Gottschalkia purinilytica: one gene and its partner. The protein of the gene in region 2 interacts with the protein of the main gene of each other region in a pairwise test. Links are inferred from orthologs where the notes say so. Each region holds a gene or a part of one and is shown on either strand. Other genes may lie near its edges. The genes, in order: ribD and CLPU_RS12040.

Region 1 (11,173 bases), on a different replicon or contig from region 2:
AAAATATTATTCTTTCTTCATTTAATAATCTTATAATACTTATAAAAAACTCACTTATAATTTTATAAGTGAGTTTAGATTTATTTATCATATTTATATATATTTTATATTTTTTTGATTATAGTGAGCTAATAATATGTTCTTCTATATTCCATAATCCTGTTATCCAATCTTGATAAAATTCTTTCTCATGGCAAACAAGAAGTATCGTTCCATCATAATTTATAAGTGCTTCTTTTAAGGCTGATTTTGCATCTACATCTAGATGATTTGTAGGTTCATCGAAAATAATCCAGTTACTTGGTTTCATCATGAGCTTACATATTCTCACTTTAGCTTGCTCTCCCCCACTTAATGTGGACATCTTTTGAAGGACGTGTTTCTGACTAAGTCCACATTTTGCAAGAGCCTCTCTTATTTCTTTCTGGCTTTTTTGAGGAAATTCATTCCATATTTCTTCAACAGGAGTATTATTACTTGTAGCTGATTCTTGTTCAAAATATATCGGATAAAGGTAATCCCCCAGCTCAACTTTTCCTTTTAGTGAAGGAATAATACCTAGAATAGTTTTCAATAAAGTCGATTTTCCAATACCATTACAACCTGTAATAGCAATTTTTTCTCCTTTCATAAGATTCAAGTTTAGATTGCTTATTATAGGATAGTTATATCCTATATCCATGCCTGAACTTTTAAATATAAGCTTTCCTGACTCTCTAGATTGCAAAAATGAAAATGAAGGTTTTGAAAGTGTTTTTGGCTTTTCAAGTCTCTCTATTTTATCCAGCTGTTTCCTTCTACTTTTAGCTCTTTTACTCGTGGAAGCTCTCACAATATTCTTACTTATGAAATCTTCTAGACGTGCAATTTCTTGTTGTTGTTTATTGTACTGCTCAATATACCTTTTAGATTCACTATCTTTAAGCTTTAAAAATTCATTATAGTTTCCAGGATATCGTTTCAAATTAGCAAATTCAATATTATAAATTACATTTGTTATATTATTTAGAAATTCTGTATCATGAGATATAACCATAAAATTTTTAGGATAATCCTTTAAATAGTTGGATAACCACTCTATGTGTTCTTTATCCAAATAGTTAGTAGGTTCATCTAAAAATAAAATATCAGGACTTCTAAGAAGAAGCTTTGCAAGCTTTACCTTAGTCCTTTGACCACCACTTAACTTATCAACAGAAGTATCCATCCCTAGTATATCTAAACCAAGTCCATTAGCCGTATTATCTACAAGACTATCTATTCTATAAAAATCACTTGCATATAAAATATCTTGAAGTCTTCCAAATCTATTTAAAAGTTTTTCACTTTCACTACCATTGACATTAGAAAGTTTATCAGCTACTTCTAGCATTTCTTTTTCTATTTGAAAAAGTTCATCAAATGCAGACTTAAGAGTTTCTCTAATAGTATAGCCCTTTTCAAGTCCTGAAAGCTGATCAAGATATCCTATGTTAATAGATGGCTGCCGATATACTCTTCCTTCATCAGGAATAAGTTTACCTGTCAAAATATTGAAAAGTGTGGTTTTTCCTGCACCATTAGCTCCTACAAGTCCTGCATGTTCTCCTTTCACCATACGAAAAGATGCATTTCTTAATAATACTTTATCTCCAAATCCAAAACTTAGATTTTCAACATTTAAAATACTCATATATATATACCTCCTTGAAATAAAAAAAGGAAAGAGGATGTTAAAAACTCCTCTTTCCTAAAAATATTTATCAATATTATTATTAAAGTGCATAAAAGTTCCTATAAAGCTCATATAAAAAATAAAAGTATAAAGAAAGACTTTATACTTGCAACAAATCAACATTATAAAACTAAATTTATATAAAAAAAGTTCTATAATTTAATAAGCTTATAGGAATTAATTGCAACAAAAAAGAGTCTTATCATTCACATTGTAGTTTTTATTTAATTAGTAGCTAAAAAAGGACGCACTTCTCCCTATGTTAATAGCTAGCCAATTAAAAAAACTACAATATTACTCATGATAGACTCCATCTCCTTCAAAATAAAATTTGTTAATTAAATATATTATATATATAAACAAATCAAAAGTAAATAACAAATTACTTAATTATACATTTATGTGATCTGTAATTAATAAAAAAATATTTAATATATTAGTATTTTCATAATTTTCTATAGTATAGGTGAAAATAGCCTAGCAGCTGAACCTTGAATTTTTTCCAATATTGATCTATCTTTATAGTCTTGATAAGTAAATTCTACACAGTCTTGAAGATCTTTTAAATACTGTACTTTAAGTTCATCTACAGTTCTAGTATCATATATAAATCCATTAACTTCAAAGTTAATGTTAAAACTTCTTACATCCATATTAGTAGTTCCAACAGATGCCATATCATCGTCTACAATCACAGTTTTAGAATGTAAAAAGCCTTTTTTATATAAATAAATTTTTCCACCTGATCTTAATATATCTTCAAAATAAGTATATGAGGCTTTATGAACTATTCTATGATCAGATATTGAAGGAAACATTATTTTTACATCTACACCAGAAAGTATTGCATTTTTTAAAGCTGAAAGCATAGCTTCATCTGGTACAAAATAAGGTGTGTATATATACACACATTTTTTAGCATTAGTTATAGCCGTAAAAAATGCTTGTTTTATACTTTCCCATTTCGTATCTGGTCCACTTGATATTATTTGGATTGGTATTGTTCCCTTTATATCGTTTATGTCTAAGTCTACTTCCCTTTCCGTTATAACTTCTCCTGTAGCAATATACCAGTCTGTAATAAATATAGTATTAAGTCCTTCGGATGCTTTACCATATATCCTCATATGTGTATCTCTCCAGAAACCAAATCTAGGACTCTTATGACAATATTCATCTCCTACGTTTATACCACCAACATATCCTATGTTGCCATCTATTACAGCTATTTTTCTGTGATTTCTATAGTTAAGTTTTCTCGCCATAAAAGGTAATCTTGAGGGTAAAAATGGCTTTACTTCAATTCCTGCTTTTATCATATCTCTGAAATATTTCTGATGTAGTAGAACTAATCTCCAACATCCTCCTTCATCATAAAGCACCCTTACTCTTACATTTTCTTTAGCTTTTTTTATTAAAGCATTTTTTAATCTTTCTCCTATCTCACCTTTTTTTATTATAAAATATTCTATATTTATAGATCTCTTTGCATTTTCTATATCTTTAATTAAACTTTCGAATTTACTTATTCCTTCATGAAATAATGTTAAATCATTCTTTAAAGTTATAGGGGCAAAAGATGTATTTAAGTTAATCTTCATAATCTTTCTACTAACTTCACTATGATAAAAACCGTCTATTAAACTTTTATTCTCTTTCAATAACTTTAATTGATTTTTTATTTCATTTCTAATCTTTATCCCTATATCTTTTGTTTTAGAAATTTCTAAATACTCTTTATATACTTTATCTATCCTTCTAATTTTATTTTTTCTAATGTTTTGTCCAAATATAAGATATATAATTATACCTATTATTGGTTGGATATATATTAATAAAAGCCACGCTAATGTTCTAGATGGATCTCTGTTCTCTAAGAATATAATTAGTCCAGACGTAATTATTGATAAAATCATAAGTCCACCAAATACATTCGTGAAGCTATATTGACCTATAATAGAACTCATCATAAACTTTACCTCTCTTTTTCATGATATAAAGCATTTTGATTATGAATATTTTAGCACAAATATATTTATTAAACGAATATATTTTAATAAAAATAAAATTAAAAGTAAAAAATACCTCTTATAGTTAAAATACAATTCTAGTTTATATTATATTCTTTAGAAATATAATAAACATATTTATATTGACACTTATTATAAATAATGGTATTTTAAGAATAACAATAAAATAAGTTTAATCTTCAGGGCGGGGTGAAAGTCCCCACCGGCGGTAAAGCCCGCGAACCGTAAGGTTGATTCGGTGAAATTCCGAAGCCGACAGTCACAGTCTGGATGGAAGAAGATATATCATGTGCTTTTTATTTATATTCTGAATTAGCATAGACTAAATTCTATTAAAATATGCTAAGTAAATATATTTAACATGTAATCAATAGCCTTGAAGTTTAACTTTAAGGCTATTTTTTATTTTCAAATATTATAGGTATAATTGTTTATTTTACAATATCTTATTAAATCTGAGGTGCATTAACTATGGATAATATATACATGAAAAAGGCTATAGAGTTAGCAAAAAAAGGTATAGGATATGTTAATCCTAATCCTTTAGTAGGTGCTGTTATTGTTAAAGACAATAGAATTATAGGTGAAGGATATCACAAGATCTATGGAGATTATCATGCTGAAATAAATGCATTAACAAGTGCTACAGAAAATGTTCGTGGTTCAACTATGTATGTCAATCTTGAGCCTTGTTCTCACTATGGTAAAACTCCACCTTGTGTAAATACGATTATTAAAAGCGGTATAAAAAAAGTAGTAATAGGTATGAAAGATCCAAATCCTTTGGTATCTGGAAAAGGTATAAATGTTCTTAAGAATAATGAGATAGAAGTAACCACAGGCATTATGGAAGAAGAGTGTAAAAAACTAAATGAAATATTCTTAAAATATATAACTACAAAAACTCCCTTTTGTATATTAAAATCTGCTATGACTTTAGATGGAAAAATTGCCACCTATACTGGAGATTCAAAATGGATAACAAATAGTATTTCTAGAAATTATGTTCATGAATTGAGGCATAAGGTCTCTGGAATCATGGTTGGTATTGAAACCATTTTAAAAGATAATCCCTTTTTAAATACAAGACTTAATAACAAACAAGGTACCGATCCAGTAAGAATAGTTATTGATACTAAAGGAAGAATTCCCCTAGATTCAAATGTACTTAATATTAAATCTAGTGCCAAAACTATTATAGCAACTACAACTCTTATTCCTAAAGACAAGTTAAAACTCCTTGAAAATATTGGATGTGAGGTCATTATAGCACCACTAAAAAATAATCGTGTTGATTTAAACTACCTTATGAAGGCCTTAGGTGATAAGAAAATTGATAGTGTTTTATTAGAAGGTGGTGGTGAATTAAACTTCAGTGCATTAGAAGAAAATATAGTTGATAAAGTCAATATGTTTATTGCTCCTAAAATTATAGGAGGATCAAGTTCTAAAACTCCTGTAGGTGGCTTTGGTGTAAATCTTATTAAAGATTCATTCAATCTATATAACACTAAAGTGCATACATTTGAAAGTGATGTCATGATAGAAGGTTATCTGAAAAAGGAGGGGTAATATTTATGTTTACAGGACTTGTAGAAGAAGTCGGTACTATACAATCTATAATCAGTAACTCTAAGTCTTCGAAAATTATAATAAAAGCAAAAAAAATACTTGAAGATATTAAACTAGGAGACAGTATAAGCACTAATGGGGTGTGTTTAACAGTAGTGGACTTTAGCAATAGTACGCTTTCTGTAGATGTCATGCCTGAAAGTATGAGAAGAAGTAATTTAAAGCACTTATCTATTGGAACTAAAGTCAACTTAGAAAGAGCCTTAAAACTTAGTGACAGACTAGGTGGGCATTTAGTCAGTGGACATATTGACGGAACTGGAATCATATCAGGATATGAAATTGAAAGTAATGCAATATGGCTTACTATAAGTGCTCCTTATAATTTATTAAAATATGTTGTTGAAAAAGGTTCTATAGCTATTGATGGTATTAGTCTAACTGTAGCTTATGTAGATAAAAATGTATTTAAAGTATCTATAATACCTCATACCAAAGAAATAACTACTTTAATTAATAGAAAAATAGGTGATGAAGTTAACTTAGAATGTGACATGATTGGAAAATATGTTGAAAAACTACTAGGTATTAAACATCAATCAAGTGATAACGAGAATATTAACTTTGAATTTCTAAATAGATATGGATTTATCTAAAGTAATGTTTTTCTCAGATAAAAGTATTTTCTAAAGTTTTTTAAACTTCTATTTTAAAAGGAGGAGTACAATGTATAAGTTTAATACTATTGAAGAAGCAATAGAAGATATTAAACAAGGAAAAATGGTAGTAGTTATTGATGATGAAGATAGAGAAAATGAAGGAGACTTAGTTATGTCTGCTGAGAAAGTTACTCCAGAAGCTATAAATTTCATGGCTAAATACGGTAGGGGACTTATATGTATGCCTATTATAAAAGAGAGATTAGAAGAGCTTAATATACAACCAATGGTATATAAAAATACTGACTCACATCATACAGCTTTTACCGTATCTATTGACGCTATAAACACAACTACTGGTATATCTGCTCATGAGAGAGCTACTACTATTTTAAAAGTTCTCGATCCAAACTCTAATAAAAATGACTTTAAAAAGCCTGGTCATATATTTCCTTTAGAAGCTAAAAAAGGTGGTGTCTTAGAAAGAGCCGGGCATACAGAAGCAGCTATTGATTTGGTGAAACTATCTGGTCTTTATCCCTCTGGCGTTATATGTGAGATTATGAATGAAGATGGATCTATGGCTAGAGTTCCAGACCTAATGAAATATGTTAATAAACATAATTTAAAAATTATTACTATAGCTGATTTAATATCGTATAGAAGAAAAAGAGAAATGCTTGTAAAAAAAGTAGCAACATCCAATCTACCTACAAGATATGGGAACTTCAAAATGATCGGTTATGAAAATACTCTAAATGAAGAACACCATGTTGCTTTAGTAAAAGGTAATATATCCAGTAATAGTCCTGTATTAGTAAGAATTCATTCCGAATGTCTTACTGGTGACGCTTTTGGTTCTTTAAGATGTGATTGTGGTGAACAGTTTGACTCTGCTATGCAAAAAATTGCAAATGAAGGTACAGGAGTTTTAATATACATGCGCCAAGAAGGAAGAGGCATAGGATTAATAAATAAAATAAAAGCTTATTCCCTTCAAGACAAAGGAATGGATACTGTAGAGGCTAATTTAGCTTTAGGATTTCCTGAAGATATGAGGGACTATAGTGTAAGTGCTCAAATATTAAATAATCTTGGGATTAATAAAATCAAACTAATGACTAACAACCCTAGAAAAATTAGCGGTCTCTCTGACTATGGTATAGAAATTGTTAGTAGAATTCCTATCCAAACGAATCATAATGAGAGAAATGAATATTATCTAAAAACAAAAAAAGAAAAAATGGGACATATATTAGATTTTGAGGAGGCAAAATAGTATGAAAGTATTTGAAGGTAAATTAATTGCTAAAGATTTAAAATTTGGAATAGTAATTGGAAGATTCAATGAGTTCATAAGTAGCAAGTTACTATCGGGAGCCATTGATGCTTTAACTCGCCACGGTGTAGATCAAGAAAACATAGAAATTTCATGGGTTCCTGGAGCTTTCGAAATACCTCTTGTTTCTAAAAAAATGATAAAATCAAATAAGTATGATGGTATCATATGTCTAGGAGCTATTATTAGAGGTTCTACTCCTCATTTTGACTATGTTTCAAGTGAAGTATCAAAAGGAATTGCTAGTGTATCTTTAGAAACTGAAAAACCTATAATTTTTGGAGTCTTAACTACTGATACTATAGAGCAAGCTATAGAAAGAGCAGGTACAAAGTCTGGAAACAAAGGATTTGAAGCTGCTGTTACTGCAATAGAAATGGCAAATCTACTAAAACAATTTTAATAAGTACACACTTTAAAGGAGTTTAAATTAATACTAAATTTAGACTCCTTTAATATTACTGATCCTTTTTATATATTTTTTATAGTTACAAATGAATCAATCTCAAATATATCAATCTAATTAGTCTAGGAACTTATTCTTCTCTTTTAATTTTTTATTAATAGTTAGTCTAACACTTAAGTAACCCAACTATTTACTATTATTAAAAAAAATTATTCATATCCTGCTATCTATCCAATTAATTATATTTTCACATTGTGTATTAAATAACGACTTATAGGGAAAATTTAAATTAGTAAAGATAATATTAAGCATCAAAAAATGATTTAAAATTGTTTAATATAAAAAATAAACATAGGAATATTATATAAAAAAGGAGAGGTAATAATGTATCTATTCTCTTTTATTATTCTAGGTATTTTTATCTTAAATATGATATTTAGCATAATACTAGTATTTTTAGAAAGAAAAGATCCGGTTACAGCATGGGCTTGGATACTGGTTCTAACTTTTCTTCCTGTTATAGGTTTTATCTTATATATTGCATTTGGTCAAAATATAACTAGAAAAAAAGCCTTTGATACAAAAATTAAAAAAGATGAAACTCTATATAACTCTACTTTAGAACAAATAGGTTATAGTAAAGATAACAAAGTTAATTACGATGATAAAGATATTATTAACTATGAAGATATAATAAATATGCATTTAAATAGTAGTGATTCTATACTTACACAAAACAATGAAGTTGAGATATTTGTTGATGGTAAGGAAAAGTTTAAAAGTCTTATTGATACATTGGAAAAAGCAAAAGATCATATTCACTTAATGTACTACATAATAGAAAACGACGATTTGGCCAAAAAAATAGTGGATATTTTAACTAGAAAAGCTAAAAGTGGTGTTAAAGTAAGATTACTTTATGACTCTATAGGAAGTAAAAATTTAAATAAAGAATTTTTTAAAAGCCTAATAGAAGCAGGTGGAAAAGCTATGCCTTTCTTTCCTTCAAAAATTCATTCTTTTAGCCTTAGACTTAACTATAGAAATCATAGAAAATTAGTCATAGTTGATGGTACCTATGGATTTATTGGTGGTTTCAATATTGAAAATCAATGTATTGGTATAGACGAAAAAAACGGTTATTGGAGAGATACACACCTTAAAATAACAGGAGATGCGGTACATGATATGCAAATAAGGTTCTTACTTGATTGGAGATTTGTATCAGATGAACAAGTTAACTATCAGAAAAGGTATTATCCCAAAATAGATGTAGATAAGAACATAGGAATTCAGATTGTTACTAGTGGTCCTGATTCTGATGAAAAACATGTAAGAAACGGTCTTCTTAAAATGATAAACTCTGCAAAGAAATATATATATATTCAAACTCCTTACTTTATACCTGATAAAACTAGCTTAGAATGTCTTAAAATAGCTGCCATATCAGGAGTCGACGTTAAGATAATGATACCTTTCAAATCTGACAGTGCCTTTGTAGATTGGAGTACTTATTCATATGCAGGAGAATTGTTAGGGTATGGAGCTAAAGTCTATGTGTATAAAAAAGGTTTTTTACATGCTAAATCAATAGTTGTTGATAGCAGTATATCTTCTGTTGGTACTGCAAACTTTGATGTTAGGAGCTTCAAATTAAATTTTGAAGTCAATGCATTTATTTATAATAAAGATATCTCTTTAAAGCTAAAAGATATTTTTGAAAATGATTTAAATTATTGTAAAAGGATTACCTTTGATGAATATATTTCTAGGTCAAATGGTATGAAATTTAAAGAATCTTTTTCAAGACTCTTTTCACCTATTTTATAGTTAATTTAAAGTTATCCTTTAGTTTAACTTCATAGTCATTATATTTGAAATAAAGTTTAAATATCAAACCTCATAAAGTATCATACAAAATTAAAAGTATATTAAATTTACTTTATGAGGCTTGATTATATTTAAAAGTGATACGCATATTATGATTATAAAATTATGCGCTGTAATAGTATAATTGTCATAAGTACATTTTTTCTATTTATCTCTTATATAACATATCTACATGTGGAATATTATCTATATAGTATAACTCTGAAGTTACCTTGAATCCAAAATTTTTATAAAAATCAATAAGATACTCTTGTGCTGAAATTCTAACTTTATTCAATTTAATTTCTTTATCAATGAATTCCATAGTTTTAGATATCAGCTCTTTTGCAAATCCTCTACCACGATAGTCTTTAGAAACGAGTACCCTTCCAAAAGAACATTCTTCATAAGAAATTCCTGGTGGTAAAATTCTCAAGTAAGCTAATACATTATCACCTTCTTTAAGCATAACATGAAAAGCCTCTATATCTTTATCATCACAATCTTGGAATAAATGATTTTGTCCAACTACAAAAGTATCTACTCTTTCTTTCAAAATATTATATAGTTCTATTGAGTTTAATTCATTAAATTTTTTAATATACCATTTCATAATACTTCTCCTTATCTTAGCTACTTTTTGTATAGTCACTTAATTTATTAATCTAATAATCATAAAAATTAGTAATATAATATAAGTTCGATATTACTTTTATTTTTAATATAAGCTTTGAATAAAAATATATAGAATTAATTTTATCATATAAGGGACATATTAATCTTTACAATTCTAGTAAAGCTCAATATTTTATTATTTAGTAGTAAAAATATAGGTTATGTAAAACTATTAGGAGCACTACAAGGTCTTATCATTTAAATATTATATATTTAATGCCCTCATGTTAAACATGAGGGCATTAGTATTAGTTATTCATTGTATCTAATTCTATCTACTATAGAGTCTTTTCTAATATTCTTTTCTATTATATAAGTAACTAGAATCTGAGTTAGAGTAAACATAATAATAACTAATATAGTTTGTATTAGTGGAAACTTATACGTAGCATACGTTGCTGACTTTTTAAATAATATATAAAATGCATATCCTAATCCTATTCCTGTAGGCACTGACAATATAGTACTTATAGCTGCATAGTAAAGTCCTTCTATCTGTAGCATCTTTCTCATTTGAGTATTTGAGAGTCCAACTGCTTGTAGCATTCCTAGCTCTTTTCTTCTTGTAAAAATACTAGTTATCATAGTGTTTACAAGATTAAACATACCTATCAAACCTATTATAGATACGAGACTCATAGAAATTACTTTTACACCTCTTAACTCTTTTTCACGTTCTTCTCTATATTCCTTATAAGACATGTATTTAATTTTATCATTTTTATCTACAATACTTTTTAAAGCATTATTTACTTCTTCATATTTATCTTTATTAACATCTATATATAATCTGCCTACTCTCTCGTCCTCTGTAATTTTACCGAATGTATCTTGATGTGTTATGAAATCATCACCAAGTCCGCTATATCCTATCCATCTTACATTTGAGTTAACTATACCACTTATTAG
Region 2 (11,137 bases):
CTTAATGATTTTTTAATAAAAGAAGATACAAATTGTTGCTGAGCTTTTATTCTTCCAATATCCCCTTCTTTATAACCTACAGTATAATCATTATTATGTCTAAATCTTAAAAACTCTATGGCTTTTTTACCATTTAATGTCTGTCTTCCTTTTGGTATATTTATACGTAACGGTGGTTTATCTGTAGGATCAAAATATTCCATGTCAAAAGGTACATCTACTTCTACTCCTCCAACTGAATCTACTATCTTTTCTACTCCCTTATAATCTATCATAGCATAATAATCAATAGAAATATCAGTTCCTAATATATCTTTTATAGCACTTTTTACTCCTTCTATTTTTTCAGCTCCATAGACAGCATTTATCTTTCTTTGATCTGCATATCCATATCCTTTTCTATAGTAATAAGTATCTCTAGGTATAGAAATTATATGTAGTTTTTTATTCTCCGTATCAAAACTACCAAACATAATAGTATCAGTTCTAGATCCATCCATTCCTAATAACAACGCATTCACTACTTTATTTCCCTTTGTCTTTATAGCTCTTTCTAAGGGATCTTTAATTTTGTTTAGTTCTTCTTCAGATAATGTAGACTCTTTTTCCATTTTAGAGTGAGTTCTATAATAGACACCTGCTCCAATTCCAATTACAAAGGTAAATAAAATAAAAGCTACAACAAAGATTTTAAAAAAGTACTTCATTACTTTCTCCTTTCATCTTCTAGCTTTTCTAACCACATAAAAGTGAAAAATCTAGTTTAGTCAAACTGTGTAGTTAAAAAGTATCATATATTATATTAATAATAACCTCTAACTTCAATTTAATACAAATTATCTATTCCTAGATTTTATCACTTTTAACTAAAAATTTCTATATTTATTTACCAAAATGTCTTAATTATAATCTATATCTTTATTTTTTGTAAGTTAAACGTTTTCTTCTCTAGTCCTATAGTATTTCGTTTTGATTCATTATCCACATTATCATTATCAAATCCAATGAAAATAGCTAGGATAACAGCTACACCTATAAAAATTAAAAATCTATATAAAGTATTCTTTTTTCTATAACTCATAATTTTCCTCCTTTTTTAAAAAACAGGGTAAAAAATATGCTCACATATTCTTACCCTGTTTTTATCCAAATAAATATTTTTTATTTCCATACACCTATTGCTCTTATTTTTTCATATCTTTTTTGAACAAGTTTTTCTACATCAATATTCACAAGACTAGGTAAGACTCTTAATATATAATCCTTAATACTTTTTGACATATCATCTATATCTCTATGAGCCCCTCCTAAGGGTTCCTCTATGATATCATCTATTACCTTTAACTTCAATAGGTCTTGTGACGTAAGTTTCATAACTTCAGTAGCATCTTTAGCAAGTCCTGAATCTTTCCATAATATACTTGCAAGTCCTTCAGGTGTTATAACCGAATATATAGAGTGCTCTAACATAGCTACTTTATCTGATACGCCTAGTGCTAAAGCTCCACCACTTCCACCTTCACCAATAACTATAGATATAACTGGAGTTTTTAGCTTACTCATTTCTAAAAGGTTCATAGCTATTGCTTCTCCTTGACCTCTTTCCTCAGCTCCTAGTCCACAGAAGGCTCCTGCCGTGTCTATAAAAGTAACTATAGGTCTTTTAAACTTTTCCGCTTGTTTCATAAGTCTCAAAGCTTTTCTATATCCTTCTGGATGTGGCATTCCGAAATTTCTCTTTATATTTTCCTTTGTATCTTTCCCTTTCTGATGTCCTATAACAGTCACAGGTACTCCTTCTAGTATTCCTATTCCTCCAACTATAGAACTATCATCTGCATATAGCCTATCTCCATGAAATTCTATAAAATTTGGTACTATTCTTTCTATATACTGTAAAGTCGTTGGTCTTTCCTGTGCTCTCGCTATTTTAACTTTTTGCCAAGGAGTTAGATTAGTATATATCTCTTTCTTCATTTTTTCTACTTTATTTTTTAAAATATTTATTTCTTCAGATAAATCTACATCTTTATCCTTAGCAAAGCACTCTAATTCATAGATTTTATTTTGTAATTCTACTATAGGCTTTTCAAATTCAAGGGTATTATTCAACTCCTTCACCCCCTAATGAGTGAATAAATAGTATATTAGCTAATGTATCTTTCATGTCTTTCCTATGAACTATTTTATCTACAAATCCTTTTTCTTGTAAGAACTCAGCTTTTTGAAATCCATCTGGTAACTTTTGTCTTATCGTTTGTTCTATAACTCTAGGCCCTGCAAAACCTATTAAGGCTTTAGGCTCTGAAATTATTATATCTCCTAACATAGCAAAGCTAGCAGTTACTCCTCCAGTAGTTGGATCAGTAAGAACAGATATATAAGGTAGTCCTTCTTCTCCTAATTTTCCTAATGCAGCTGATGTTTTTGCCATTTGCATTAAAGACAGTATACCCTCTTGCATCCTTGCTCCTCCTGATGCAGAAAATATAATCACAGGTAACCTCTTCTCAATAGCTTTTTCTATAGCTCTAGTAATTTTTTCTCCAACTACTGATCCCATACTTCCCATCATAAATTTAGAATCCATAACACAAATTACACATGGGTTATCTTTTATTTTTCCTTCTCCGGTTATAACAGCATCTTCTAAATTAGATTGAGCTTTAGCTTTATCAATTTTTTCCTCATATTCAGGAAAATCAATAGGATTAGCTGAACTCATATCTTTATCGTATTCTACAAATGTACCTTCATCTATTATTAAATTTATACGTTCTTTTCCACCAATTCTAAAGTGATGATTACATTTTGTACATATGTTAAAGTTATCAGCTATATCCTTTTTTAATACTATTTCTTCACATTCACCACATCTTGCCCATATATTCTCATCTAGCTTTATTTCAATCTTTTCTTTCTTATCTTCACTATTATTAGTTTTATACTCCATATCATAGGAAGTTTTATTCTTACTTTGATATAGAGTTATCGTTGCATATTTTTTCTTTTTTTGGAACAAGTCTTTTAGCATATTGTTCCTCCTCTCAACCATTTACCTTGATATTATCTCTTTTTCTAGAAAAGATGTATCTATCTTATTTTTTACAAAGCTTTCATTCTCCAGTATTTGTTTATGAAACTCTATATTAGTATGAATTCCTGTTATTATAGTCTCATCTAAAGCTCTTTTCATTCTACTTATGGCTTCTTCTCTATTACTTCCCCACACTATTAATTTGCCTATCATTGAATCATAAGTAGGTGGTATTTTATATCCGCTATATATATGACTATCTATTCGAGTACCATATCCTCCAGGAATAAGTAAATCTTCTATAGTTCCTGGAGATGGTCTAAAGTTCTTGTCAGTATCTTCGGCATTAATTCTACATTCTATAGCATGACCATTTATTTTAATATTATCTTGACTAACTTCTAGTTTTTCTCCATAAGCTATTCTAATTTGCTCTTTTATTAGGTCCAAACCTGTTATTAGTTCTGTTACGGGATGTTCTACCTGAATCCTAGTATTCATCTCTATAAAATAAAAGTTATTATATTTATCTAATAAAAATTCAATTGTCCCAGCACTTACATAATTAACTGCTTTAGCTGCTTTTAACGCTGATTCCCCCATTTTGCTTCTAAGGTCATCTTTCATAATACTACAAGGTGCTTCTTCTATAACCTTTTGATTTCTTCTTTGTAATGAGCAATCTCTTTCTCCCAAGTGAATTGTATTCCCATACTTGTCAGCAAGTATCTGAAATTCTATGTGTCTTGGCTCTTCTATAAATTTCTCTACATACATTAAGTCATCATTAAATGCAGACTTAGCTTCAGCTTTAGCAGTGTCAAACTTTTCTATGAATTCCTCTTCATTATATACAATTCTCATTCCTCTACCACCACCGCCGCTAGCAGCTTTAATCATGACAGGAAATTTAATTTCTTTTGCTACTTTTAAAGCCTCCGATGAATCTGTAGTAGAACTCTCAGATCCTGGTACAACAGGTACACCTGCTTCTATCATAGTTTTTCTAGCCTCTGATTTGTTTCCCATTTTGTTTATATGTTCTTCATCAGGACCTATAAATGTTATATCATGCATCTTACATACTTCTACGAGTTTTGGATTTTCTGATAGAAATCCATATCCTGGATGTATAGCCTCTGAATTAGTTATTAATGCAGCAGTTATTATATTTTTTATATCCAGATAACTTTTAGAAGAGTTAGCAGGGCCTATACATATAGCTTCGTCAGCCATGTGAACATGCAAGGAATCTCTATCTATATCCGAATATACTGCTACTGTTTCAATTCCCATTTCCTTACATGCTCTTATAATTCTTAAAGCTATTTCACCTCTATTGGCTATAAGTATTTTTTTAAACATTTATCAAACTACCTCCTAATTATCATCAAAGGCTGGTCATATTCTACTATATCTTCATTTTCTACTAAAATTTCAAATATTTCTCCTGAAACTTCACTTTCAATTTCATTCATTATTTTCATAGCCTCTATTATACAAAGAGTTTGACCCTCGTTTACTTTACTTCCTACTTTAACAAAAGGCTCTGCATCTGGGCTAGATGCTCCATAAAAAGTCCCCACTATTGGAGATTTAATTATATACATATCCTCTGATAAAGCTCTTTCATCATCTTCTACATTTAAATCTTTTACTTCTATAACTTCATCTTTATCCTCTATATCTTGTATTTCATCTTTTATAACATGTGATTGACTATATACCTTAGTATTCTTAGTTTCTGAAACTTCACTATTTTTTGAAATACTTATTTTAAAATTTCCATTTTCTATATCAACTTTATCTATTTTGGTCTTATCAATTGTTAATATTAAATCTTTTATATCTTTTATATCCACCATCTATTCCTCCTAGGATAGTTTGTTGTATGATTTTAGTACCTACTACTAATAGTTGTTCCCATTGTATCATATTATTCTTACCTTTGGCAATTAGAAATAAAGTAGAATACTGTCATATTGTAAAAAAACTCCTTTTTAAAGTATAATTTTATTACTTAATAGTAATTAATATAATAGTTTCAATTAAAATAAATATCCATAAGCCTCGCTTATGGATCTCTCTATGTAACAAAAAACTACCTATGCAGGTAGTCTTTTCTTATCTAATTAATATATTATTTTAATTCTCTTATTATTCCCATAGGAGTCTGTTCTCCCCCTTGACCTAAAGGATTGTCCTTTAAAATTTTAATCAATTCTTCAGTATCTATACTATCATGAGATACACCTAAAATATTTCCTCCAATATCATTTATATCTACTACAGCTACTTTTACATTGCCTAAAGACTCACTTAAAGTTTTAGCTACTTGATCAGGATTTTTAGGTCCCAAAACTACATGAGTATCATAAGGAGGAATAGTTCCTTCCGTAGGTCCATCAATTGAACGAGCTTTGTATCCAGCTATACGATAAAAGTCTCCTCTTCTTCTAAAAAGCACCTTAGTAATAGCTCCTATAATAGACGCAAATAAAATTCTTAATACACCACATTCTCTTAAAGCCATCTCCATAGTTTCAGGCATTCCTAAGCCTATCCCTGCAGGAGTTTTCGTAACAAATTTAGATAAAAATACAGCTAAAGAGCTTGGCTTAATATCTTTTAAAGGAATAGCTCTCCCTTGAGTAATAGCAATAATCTTCTCTGTTACAAATACTATATCGTCATTTTCTATTTTGTCTTTTACATATTTACAAACTACATCTACAATATTATCATCTTTAGTAATTAAGTGAGTTTTTACAGGGATACGAACAAATTTTCTTTCACTTAACTCAATACTTAGTTCTTTTCCTTTATTGGCCATCATTGGTTGAAATTGGTCCATAAAATATCCTCCTGTTACATTTAAAATACACATTATTTTAAATTATCTTTTTAAAGTTACCTCAATTTATATTATAAACTATATCTTTAATATTTCTATTAAATTTATTCTAACTTTAATTATATCCTATAAGTTTAACAATTTTATTAAATTTATCTTAATATTTTTTTAATTTTTATAGGTGGTTGTCTATTCAAGCAAATTATATATAAGATATTCAATATAATATTAAAAATAAGTAACTTTTTAATAAATTTATCTCTTTATATTGTAAGATAGATTTATATAAAGGTCTATAGTCTTCTTTTATTTAAACATAATTTATCAAGGAAAGAAATTATGTTAAATTAGTATTAATACTAATTCTTTAAAATCATATCCATAAATTATTAAGCTAGATATAATAAAAAAACACTGTCAATATCATTAAACCTAATTGATATTAACAATGTTTTTATAATTATAAAAATAAAATATAAAATCTTCTATTAGTGTTCTTGTTTTTCTCCATTTATAGTTATCCTAACTTTTTTTACTTCTAAATTTTTACCTGATAATCTTACTGCCTCTTCTGCTGCCATAACTATTCCAGTACAACATGGTACTTCCATATGTGCTACAGTTATTCCTTTTATGTCATTTAACTTAATCATATTAGTAAGCTTTTCAATATAAAATTTTATATCATCAAGTTTTGGGCATCCTACTACTACTGATTTGTTTTTTAATAAATCTAAATGAAAGTTAGGGTAAGCAAAAGGTACACAATCTGCCGCAATCAGTAACTCCCTACCATCTAGAAAAGGAGCAAGCTCTGAAACTAGTTTTAATTGTACTGGCCACTGAGTTAATTGTGGTTTGATCTTTATTTCTATGTCCCCTGATGATATTGATTGATGACTTTCATCACTATTTGATTGTCTATTTAAAACCATAGTTCTAGTTCCTGGACATCCGCCACCTATATTATGATTACTCTTAGAAGCTTTCATATTATTTAGATGATCTTCAACTGCCTTTTCATCAAATTCATCAGCATCTCTTTCTATTAGCTTTATAGCATCTTTAGGACAATGTCCTAAACAGTTTCCAAGACCATCGCAAAGATTATCTGCTATAAGCTTTGCTTTACCATTTACTATTCTTATAGCTCCCTCTTCACATTTTGGAATACAAAGTCCACAACCATCACATTTTTCTTCATCTATCTCTAAAATTTTTCTAATAGCCATATCTAACCACTCCTTCTTCGTATTAATACTTTAAATATATTAATATCTAAAATGTAAATTATATTTAAGTTAATCTTTAATTATTTTCGTTCTAAATTAAATACTCAAATTTCTTTATACCAAATATTATATATTAATTATAACCTTTGTGTATAAGCTAAATATGTGAATTAAAACAAAAAAAAGTGTGAGATTAATCACACAAAAAAGCTATTGGAATAAATAAGAATAAATCTTTAATTACACCAATAGCCTAATATTATAAAAACAATCCTTCTACTACAATTTCTTGATCTGGTAAATCTGAAACCCTATCAGATAATTTTATTGTTATTGTATCTTCCGTTTCAGCATCTTCAAATAAATATACAGTATATTCTTCTACTTCATATTTTTTATATTCTTTAGGATCCACCGGTTCCTTTAGCCTTACAAATATCTCTGGCAAGGAACCTCAGCAACTACCTAAAAGTTCCTTATCTATCGTTATATTATTTCTTCTTCTCCCTCTCAAAACATCTTTTACTTCATCATCTATTATAATATTCATCATAACCCTCCACTCAAGTAGAATTTATGTTTATAATATACCCACTTATAAATATAACCTACCAAATATATTCTTAAAATATCTCTACTATAAAACTCAGAGGTTTATATAGTATAAATTATGTATCTTATTAGTTAAAACTATTACAGGCAATTATTTACTAAATAAATTTTTAAAAATTATTCTTACATAAATTATTAAAACTCAACTTAGTCCATCATAATATTTAATATATTATAAGTTAGTTTTCTATGAATATCTAGTTTTAACTTCAACGAAAATTTTTCCATACATTTCCACCATAGTTTCTTTCTATTAATACTCTAGTTAAAAAGCTTAAAATATAATAATTTTTAAACTTATTTTCTGTTAGTTATATTTTTATTTATATGTAATTATTTTAACATACGATCTAGATAATATTCTTTTTTAGTATGTAAATATTATAGTATAATTTAATGTAAATAAAAGTTTTTATATAAATGTCTATTTTTTTACTCAAAGTTATCATATATATTTTTAGACTTCAAATAATAAATATACAATACTTTATTTTAAGTATTATATTTCTATATTTTAAATATCTTATACTATTTAACTATATATGATAAATTAGTAAATATTTTAAAGTTAAACTTTAATTTGAAATGTATTTTTTATAGTCAAGGAGGAATAATATGAGTAATTTAGATTTCATCTATAAAAGACATAGTGTAAGAAAGTTCAAAGACAGAGATGTTCCTATTGAAGACTTAAAAGAAATTTTAAAAGCAGCTACATATGCTCCTTCAGGCAAAAACCTTCAGAACTGGCACTTTGTAGTAATAAAAAATAAAGAAAAAATAAATCAACTAGCCGAAATAGTAGAGAAAAAAAATGAAGAACTTGCTAGTTCTACTTCAGATGAAGAGCTAAGTAAGAGCTTTAGAAAATATGTTAAATATCACACTGTATTTAAAAATGCTCCTATAGTAATATTAGTCTATGCTGGACCTTATCCTATTACTGGCATTGATCTTCTAAAATCTAAGGGATTATCTAATGAAGAACTAGAATATTATTCAAAACCATCACCAGGTATTCAAAATATAGCTGCTGCAATGGAAAATCTTCTTTTAGCTGCCGCTAATATGGGATATGGCACTTGCTGGATGACTGGACCGATATATGCTGGTAAAGAAATAGAGAACTTTATAGGATTAAAAAAAGAAGATTATCATCTAGCTGCTATTACACCCCTTGGAGTTCCTGAAGATTCAAAGATAATTAGTCCTCCTAGAAAACCGCTAGAAGATGTAATAACTATCATAGATTAGAAAATTTTTATAAGGATATTTTCTTTCTTTTATTCCAAACTATAAGTATAGGATATAATGAAAGGAGGAAAATTTATGTTTCTTTATAGAGCAGATAGTATCCTTAATGGAAATCAAAATATAAAAGTAACATATAAAAATAAAGAAGTATGGCTTGAAAGTTTAGATAGCCGTAGTGGTGAAGCTGAAGTTAAAATGCTTGATAGTAATGAAGTAATAAAAGTTCCAGTAAGTGAATTAAAAAATCATGGGCCTCAAATAGAAGGACTTAAATAAATTTATAATGGATTTTTATACTAAATAGTTTCTTAAGGTGTCGGCAAAGTCGACACCTTTTAATTTTTTAATATAATCTTTAAATAAGAAATGTTGATTATTTAATATTGTAACTATACATACTTTAATTCTATCAAATTTTACTTTGAAACAACTGTTAGCTCGTATATAATTTACTATGTAATATATGATTAATGTTAACGAAGGGAGTACAAGATGAGTATTTTAACAGTAAAAAATCTAAGTCATGGATTTGGAAATCGAGCAATTTTAAATGATGTTTCTTTTAGACTTTTAAAAGGTGAACATATTGGTCTTATTGGAGCAAATGGTGAAGGTAAGTCTACTTTTATGAATATAATAACTAGAAAGTTAGAACCAGATGAAGGTCAAGTTGAATGGGCAAAACGAGTTAGGATCGGTTATTTAGATCAACATACTGTACTTGAAAGAGGTTTAACTATACGTGACGTCCTAAAAAATGCATTTAAATATCTTTTTGACCTTGAAATAGAAATGAATCAAATATGTGAAAAGATGGGAGAAGCTAGCCCAGAAGAATTAGAGCAAATGCTTGAAGAATTAGGAACAATTCAAGATACATTAACAAATAATGATTTTTACATTATAGATTCAAAAGTTGAAGAAATTGGTCGTGGTCTAGGTCTAGATGATATTGGACTTGACAAGGACGTACAAGATCTTAGTGGAGGACAAAGAACTAAAGTCCTACTTGCCAAATTACTTCTTGAAAAGCCAGACATACTTCTTTTAGATGAACCTACAAACTATTTAGATGAAAAGCATATAGAATGGCTAAAACGTTATTTACTAGAATACGAAAATGCTTTTATCCTTATTTCACATGATATTCCTTTTTTAAATAGTGTTATTAATATTATATATCATGTAGAAAATCAAGAACTAAATCGTTATGTTGGAAACTATGATGATTTTCTTAGGGTCTACGAAGCAAAAAAACAACAATTAGAAGTAGCTTATAAAAAGCAACAACAAGAAATTGCGTCTCTTAAAGATTTCGTTGCTAGGAATAAGGCACGTGTATCTACTAGAAATATGGCAATGTCAAGACAGAAAAAATTAGACAAGATGGAAATTATAGAACTTGCAAGAGAAAAGCCTAAACCTGAATTTAAGTTTAAAGAAGCTAGAACCTCGGGAAAAATTATCTTTGAAACAAATAACCTAGTCATAGGATACGATGAGCCACTCTCTAAACCTCTAAACTTGGTCATGGAACGTGGACAAAAAGTCGCACTTGTTGGAGCAAATGGAATTGGGAAAACTACGTTATTAAGAAGTATACTTGGTGAAATAAAGCCGAGTTCTGGTTCTGTCCTACTTGGTGATTACCTAAACATAGGTTATTTTGAACAAGAAATTAAAGAAGCAAATTATAATACTTGTATCGAAGAAATCTGGGAGTGCTTCCCATCTCTTAGTCAATATGAAGTTCGAGCTGCTCTTGCAAAGTGCGGTTTAACAACTGAACATATAGAAAGTAAAGTAGTTGTTTTAAGTGGTGGTGAGCAAGCTAAAGTACGTTTATGTAAGCTCATTAATAAAGATACTAATCTTTTAGTTTTAGATGAACCAACAAACCATCTTGATGTAGATGCAAAAGAAGAGCTTAAACGTGCCCTTAAAGCATATAAAGGAAGTATTCTTATTACATGTCACGAACCTGAATTTTATAAAGATATTGTAACCGATACTTGGAATTGTGAATCTTGGACAACAAAATATTTTTAAAATAAAATATATTTAACTCACAGTTGTTTATTTATCTTGCCAAAATTATATTAGTTTATATTCTCTTTATAATCTTGGCAAGGTTTTAATTAAAATTTC

What was found.
Region 1: the proteins of CLPU_RS12040 (region 2) and ribD interact in binary tests that used the Escherichia coli proteins (3 or more experiments, as listed by UniProt). The link is inferred for Gottschalkia purinilytica from one-to-one orthologs.

Annotation. Positions count from the first base shown.
Region 1 is NZ_LGSS01000008.1:24,818-35,990, forward strand. What follows is about bases 3,310-6,265. They hold ribD (bifunctional diaminohydroxyphosphoribosylaminopyrimidine deaminase/5-amino-6-(5-phosphoribosylamino)uracil reductase RibD), read left to right. Parts: upstream 3,310-4,215; coding sequence 4,216-5,316; downstream 5,317-6,265. Other genes in these bases: cls (cardiolipin synthase), read right to left, coding at 3,310-3,684; CLPU_RS09210 (riboflavin synthase), read left to right, coding at 5,322-5,972; CLPU_RS09215 (bifunctional 3,4-dihydroxy-2-butanone-4-phosphate synthase/GTP cyclohydrolase II), read left to right, coding at 6,043-6,265. Outside these bases: CLPU_RS09195 (ABC-F family ATP-binding cassette domain-containing protein), read right to left, coding at 119-1,672; more of cls, read right to left, coding at 2,170-3,309; more of CLPU_RS09215, read left to right, coding at 6,266-7,254; ribH (6,7-dimethyl-8-ribityllumazine synthase), read left to right, coding at 7,256-7,717; cls (cardiolipin synthase), read left to right, coding at 8,105-9,550; CLPU_RS09230 (GNAT family N-acetyltransferase), read right to left, coding at 9,759-10,202; CLPU_RS09235 (ABC transporter permease), read right to left, coding at 10,517-11,173. UniProt on the Escherichia coli protein: Converts 2,5-diamino-6-(ribosylamino)-4(3h)-pyrimidinone 5'-phosphate into 5-amino-6-(ribosylamino)-2,4(1h,3h)-pyrimidinedione 5'-phosphate.
Region 2 is NZ_LGSS01000012.1:71,605-82,741, reverse strand. What follows is about bases 2,230-5,149. They hold CLPU_RS12040 (acetyl-CoA carboxylase biotin carboxylase subunit), read right to left. Parts: upstream 4,403-5,149; coding sequence 3,056-4,402; downstream 2,230-3,055. Other genes in these bases: accB (acetyl-CoA carboxylase biotin carboxyl carrier protein), read right to left, coding at 4,411-4,902; accD (acetyl-CoA carboxylase, carboxyltransferase subunit beta), read right to left, coding at 2,230-3,034. Outside these bases: CLPU_RS12055 (LCP family protein), read right to left, coding at 1-707; CLPU_RS17305 (hypothetical protein), read right to left, coding at 911-1,081; CLPU_RS12050 (acetyl-CoA carboxylase carboxyltransferase subunit alpha), read right to left, coding at 1,162-2,121; more of accD, read right to left, coding at 2,105-2,229; CLPU_RS12030 (coenzyme F420-0:L-glutamate ligase), read right to left, coding at 5,178-5,891; CLPU_RS12025 (ATP-binding protein), read right to left, coding at 6,380-7,123; CLPU_RS12020 (hypothetical protein), read right to left, coding at 7,383-7,571; CLPU_RS12015 (nitroreductase family protein), read left to right, coding at 8,351-8,989; CLPU_RS12010 (H-type small acid-soluble spore protein), read left to right, coding at 9,065-9,265; CLPU_RS12005 (ABC-F family ATP-binding cassette domain-containing protein), read left to right, coding at 9,482-11,038. UniProt on the Escherichia coli protein: This protein is a component of the acetyl coenzyme A carboxylase complex; first, biotin carboxylase catalyzes the carboxylation of the carrier protein and then the transcarboxylase transfers the carboxyl group to form malonyl-CoA.